Regions from separate parts of the Amycolatopsis sp. NPDC088138 genome, predicted to be linked through region 1. Evidence: riboswitches for the same ligand, from Rfam matches in the RefSeq annotation. Region 1 holds a riboswitch; the other holds the start of a gene.
The links. Region 1 has a riboswitch for thiamine pyrophosphate ahead of thiO (glycine oxidase ThiO). Riboswitches for the same ligand answer to the same signal wherever they lie in the genome.
Positions count from the first base shown of each region.

Region 2: it holds a riboswitch for thiamine pyrophosphate, as region 1 does, so the genes downstream of both, ACIOD2_RS09845 (thiamine ABC transporter substrate binding subunit) here and thiO (glycine oxidase ThiO) in region 1, are expected to answer to the same signal.

Region 1 is NZ_JBIUTB010000007.1:826,754-829,553, reverse strand. It holds gene thiS (sulfur carrier protein ThiS) at 1-50, opposite strand, end outside; gene thiO (glycine oxidase ThiO) at 50-1,126, opposite strand; TPP riboswitch at 1,120-1,226, opposite strand; gene thiE (thiamine phosphate synthase) at 1,360-2,019, shown strand; gene ACIOD2_RS40645 (OmpA family protein) at 2,200-2,800, shown strand, end outside.
Region 2 is NZ_JBIUTB010000002.1:493,910-496,709, forward strand. It holds gene ACIOD2_RS09830 (DUF1330 domain-containing protein) at 1-175, shown strand, start outside; gene ACIOD2_RS09835 (winged helix-turn-helix transcriptional regulator) at 186-551, shown strand; gene ACIOD2_RS09840 (4a-hydroxytetrahydrobiopterin dehydratase) at 962-1,246, opposite strand; TPP riboswitch at 1,279-1,388, shown strand; gene ACIOD2_RS09845 (thiamine ABC transporter substrate binding subunit) at 1,410-2,459, shown strand; gene ACIOD2_RS09850 (ABC transporter permease) at 2,570-2,800, shown strand, end outside.

The DNA.
Region 1 (2,800 bases):
GTCGCGTCGTCCGGGAACTCCGTCCACCGGCCGTTGAGCTTGATCTCCATCACACGTGCTCCTTCTGGGACAGGCGGGCGGGCGAAGCCGCTTCGACGCCTTCGGGCGGCTTCTCCCCCTCGAGCCAGGCGACCACGGCGTCCGCGGTCACCGGGGCCAGCAACAGGCCGTTGCGGTGGTGCCCGGTCGCGGCGTAGACGCCGTCGTCCAGGACACCGAGGTACGGCAGCGCGTCGCGGCTGCCGGCCCGCAGGCCCGCGGCCGTCTCGGCCAGCTCGTACTCGGTGATCGCCGGGAAAACGCGCTCGGCGCCCTCGATCAGCTCACGGACGCCGCGCGCGGTGACGGCCCGGTCGAAGCCCGCTTCGTACTGCGTCGCGCCGAGGACGAGCTCCTGGTCGCCGCGCGGGACGAGGTAGATCGGCCGGCCTTCGACGACGGCGCGAACGGTGCGTGACGGCGGCGGCAGGCAGCCGCGGCGGGGTTTCAGCCGGAGGATCTCGCCCTTGAGCGGGCGGACGGCGTCGGCGAGCTGCGGGTGCAGCCGTCCGGTCCAGGCGCCGGCGGCGAGCACGACGGCGTCGGCGTCCGGGATCGTTGCGACGCGTTCGCGGACGAACCGGACCTGGTGGTTGACGCAGGCCGCGTACAGCGCGTTGAGCAGTTTCCGGTTGTCCACCGCCAGGTCGCCGGGCACGTGAAGTCCACTTCGGACGGATCCGACGCCGGGCTCGAGCCGCTTGGCCTCGCGTCCGGTCAGGCGTTCGGCCGCGCGGCCGAGGGAGTGCAGGTAGCCGGCGAGGATGTCGAGGTGGCCGGCGTCGGCGCTGTCGAAGGCGACGACCAGCGTGCCGTGCCCGGCCAGGCCGGGGTCGACGCCTTCCAGGGTGAGGTCACGTGCGAAGCCGGGCCAGCGGCGCAGGGACTCTTCGCCGAGGGCGAGGACGTCCTCCTCACCCGGCCAGGCCTCGGTGACCGGGGCGAGCATGCCGCCGGCCAGCCAGGACGCGCCGCCGCGCACGGGTTCGGGGTCGTAAACGGTGACCGCGTGGCCTTGCGCGGCCGCGCGCCACGCCGCGGACAGGCCGATCACGCCGGCGCCGACCACGGCCAAGGTGTTCGTCATGGGATCACGCTCCCTGCGCCGGCATGACCCGGATCAGGTTCCACGGTCGGAGCGGCAGCTCCCTCTCAGCCCGTTGCCCCGGGCTCCCGTGCGGACTCGTTCACCCTACTGTGCCGCTGGTTACCAGTCCAACCACAGTCACGGCCGATGGCTTTCGTGGCAACGACACGTGCCGCTCGAGGGCCGGCCTGCTTTTGGCCGGACTGGTAACGCGGCCAGGTACGGTCGCCGCTATGCCCGCCCTCTCCGGTGACAAGATCCGCGCCCGCCTCGACGCCGCGCGCCTGTACCTGTGCACGGACGCCCGAACGACCCGTGGCGACCTGGCATCGTTCGCCGACGCGGCCCTGTCCGGCGGCGTCGACATCATCCAGCTGCGCGACAAAACGGGCGCCCTGGAAGCCGCGGGCGAGATCGCGGCGCTGGAGGTGCTGGCGGAGGCGTGCGCCCGCCACGGAGCACTGCTCTCGGTGAACGACCGCGCGGACGTCGCCCTGGCCGTCGGCGCGGACATGCTGCACCTGGGCCAGGACGACATCCCGGTCCCGTTGGCCCGCCAAATCCTGGGCGACGAGGTGGTGATCGGCCGTTCGACACACTCGGTTCCGCAGGCTTCGGCCGCGGCTTCCGAGCCGGGAGTGGACTACTTCTGCACGGGCCCCTGCTGGCCGACGCCCACCAAGCCGGGGCGCTCGGCACCGGGGCTGGACCTGGTCCGTTCAGTTGCCGCCGACGCTCCTTCCCGGCCTTGGTTCGCGATCGGCGGCATCGACGTCCCACGGCTGCCGGAGGTGCTGGCGGCAGGGGCGTCGCGGATCGTGGTGGTCCGGGCGATCACCGAGGCCGAGGACCCGGCTGCCGCGGCCCGCGAACTGCGGTCCCATCTGGACTGAGGGAACTGGTTCGGTCGAACTCACGCATTTGTTACGGCCGAAATCAGATCTTCATCCCACCCGCGTCGGGTTTACCTGATCGGGCCATTTGCAGAAAGCACGGAGTAACGACGTTCGGTCGAACACCGACCTCCGTGCGGAACCCCGAAGCAACGGTAATAGGGGCCGCACGGAGGATTCGTGAAAACCTACGACGCCGAGATCAGCGCCTCGCCGAAGCGCTCCCTCTCCAAAGGCGCTCGCATCATGGCGATCTTCGCCTGTGCTGTGGTGCTTTTCGTCGCGATCTTGGTCGTGTTGCACAAGTCCGATGGCACCGATAGCACAAATCTGGTGTGGCTGGCGGAAAAGACCACTCATTCCCCCGGCACCTTGCCCCGTTCGTTGCGCGATCGCCTCCGGCAGGCCGGAAAGGAGGGCGGCGCCAAGTTCACCGCCTACGCCGTCGGCGAGCAGGCGGTGAACGTCGCGAACGACCTCGAGCTGGACCTCGACCGCGGGAACGGAAAGGTCGCCGACAACCGGCTGCAGGCGTCCAATGTCGACCGGATCCTCAAGGACGTCGCCAGTCGCATCGGAAGAACCACCGTCAGCCAGACGGGCTTTTCCCTGTACGCCGCGTTGCACACCGCCGCGGACGAGGCCGCGCGCACGGGCCAGGCGGAGGTCTGGCTGACGAGCACGGTACTGACCGGCTCCCTCGATCCGTTCACGATCTCGTCGCTGAGCGCCGGCGCGGATCCCGAACAGGCCGTCAACGAGGTGCTGAAGACCCCGCTGA
Region 2 (2,800 bases), on a different contig from region 1:
GGCGCCCGCGGTTCTCGAAGGGACCTTCGACGAACACCAACGCGTGGTCGTCGTCGAGTTCCCCGACCGGGACACCGCCGAACGCTGGTACGGCTCGGCCGAGTACGCCGAAGCGTTGGCGCTGAGCAAGACCGCGCTGCGGCGGCGGTTGCTGCTCGTCGACGGAGTGGCCTAACGTCGGCTTGGTGGAGCCGCTGACCGCTGATCTCTTCGCGACGCAATGCCCGTCCGCCGAAACGCCGTTCCGGATCGCGGACAAGTGGGGTGGGATGGTGGTCATCTGCCTGAAGGACGGGCCGCGGCGGTTCTCCGAGCTGCGCGTGCCCCTGCGGACCGTCAGCCCGAAGGTGCTCGCCGCGACGCTGAAGGCTCTTGAACGCGACGGCATGGTCACCCGCAAGGCCTACGACGAGAACCCGCCGCGTGTCGAGTACGCGCTGACCGACCTGGGCCGGACGTTGTTCGAGCCCATGGAACGGTGCCGCGAATGGGCGGAGAAGTACCTGCCGAGCCTGCTGAAAGCCCGGCAGGCCTACGACCGGGCGGACTAGCCGAGGAGGCCCATCAGCGCGATCGCGATCAGGACGACCGCGGGCGCGAGGGCGTTGATCCAGGCGCGCTGGGTGGCGGTCAGGGCGGCGGTGGCGGGGGTGCTGTTCATGGCGTTTTCCCTACGAACGGGCCGATGCTTCCGCGAGTTCAGCGCGTTGACCATGCCGAGTGTTAGCAGCTGTGACGAAGCTCACCCGATCATGCCGCTGACCAGCGGAAACGGCACTCAGCCGTCCGAGTGACGGTGACTGCGGACGGTGAACCAGAGCACCCCGCCGGCCGCGGCCACCATCGTCGCGAATGCCACTGAGCCCACTACGATCGCCTGCGTCATATCTGCCTCTCGGGTCCGAAGTCCTTTACCGAGAGACGCCGAACGCGGGCTTTCGTGCACTCAGAGTAGCCGGGATCACAGTCCGTCGAGGGTCTCGTTGATCTGCTTGGCCAGCGCGAAGTCCTTCTCCGTCAGGCCTCCGGCCGAATGCGTGCTGAGGTGGAAGGTCAGCGTGCGCCAGCGGATGTCGATGTCCGGGTGGTGGTCGGCGGCTTCGGCCAGCACCGCGACGCGGTCCACCACCTCGATCGCCTTCGGGAAGCTCGGGAGCTCCACCTCGCGCCGGATGACCTTGCCCGTGCGGACCCAGCCGTGGAGCAGGGCCCGGTCGGCCTCGTCGTCGCTCAAGATTTCCGTCATGCCTCCATCGTCCAACGTCCTGGACTAAGGTGCACGGTTGCCACGGGAGTCCGGTGAGCCGGGCTGAGAGGCGGGGTGACCCGCGACCGTTAGCACCTGATCCCGGATCATGCCGGCGAAGGGAGGGCTTTCCCTCCTCGTCCGGCGAAGTGCAGGAGGGTAGATGAAACGCAGTGCTGTTCGCGCCGCGACGGCCATCGCCGTCGTCAGCGTCGTCACAGCGGCGTGTTCGCTGTCGGACGGGTCCGGTGACACGAAGCAGACGCCCACCGTCACCCTCGTGACGCACGACTCCTTCCTGGCGCCGCAGGAGGTGCTCGACGCCTTCCAGCAGCAGTCGGGCATCAAGATCTCCGTGCTCAAGCAGGGTGACGCCGGTTCGCTGACCAACAAGCTCGTGCTGACCAAGGCGAACCCGGTCGGCGACGTCGCGTACGGCGTCGACTCGACCTTCGCCTCACGCGCGCTCGCCGAGGGCGTCTTCGAGCCCTACACCAGCCCGGAGGCCGACCGCGGGCCGCAGCGCTACGCCGTCGACCCGGAGCACCGGCTGTCCGCGGTCGACGTCGGCGACGTCTGCGTCAACGTCGACACGAACTACTTCACCGCCAAGGGGATCCCGGCGCCGGAGTCGTACGACGACCTGGCCGACCCGAAGTACAAGGACCTGCTGGTCGCCGAGGACCCGGCGACGGCGTCGCCCGGGCTCGCGTTCCTGCTCGGCACGGTCGCGAAGTACGGCGAAGCCGGCTGGAAGGACTACTGGACCAAGCTGAAGGCCAACGGGCTCAAGGTGGTCAGCGGCTGGGAAGAGGCCTACACGAAGGACTTCTCCGGCTCGTCCGGCAAGGGGCCGCGGCCGATCGTCGTGTCGTACGCGTCGTCGCCGGCCGCCGAGGTTGGTGACGACGGGAAGCCGCGGACGAAGGCGCTGCTCGACACCTGCTACCGGCAGGTCGAGTACGCCGGGGTGCTCACCGGCGGCAAGCAGGAGGAGAACGCGCGCAAGGTCGTCGACTTCCTGCTCTCGCAGCAGTTCCAGGCGACCGTGGCGGCCAACATGTACGTCTACCCGGCGCGCCAGGGTGTCGACCTGCCGGCGGGCTGGGCGCAGGTCGCGCCGCTGCCGCAGAAGCCGCAGGCGCTGACCCCGGACCAGGTGCAGGCCGGGCGTGAGAAGTGGATCGGCGAATGGCGCACGCTCGTGCAGTGACATCCGGGCCTTCGCCCCGGGCCGGGGGCTCCGCCACCCGGAGCCCCCGAAAAGCGGCAGTCCTAGCCCCACCCAGGACGGTCCGCGGCCTCGGCCTGGCGCTGCTCGGCGTGGCGCCGATCGGTTTCCTGGTGGTGTTCTTCGCCTGGCCGGTGCTGGCGATCATCGGCCGCGGGTTCGCCGCGGGCGGGCTCGACGTCGTGCTGGGCGACGCGCAGACCTGTCGGCTGGCCGGGTTCACGGTGGCCACCGCGGCCGGCTCGACGGTCGTCGCGGTGCTGGCCGGGCTGCCGGTGGCGTTCCTGCTGGCGCGGGTGAAACTGCTGGGCGTCGGCCTGGTG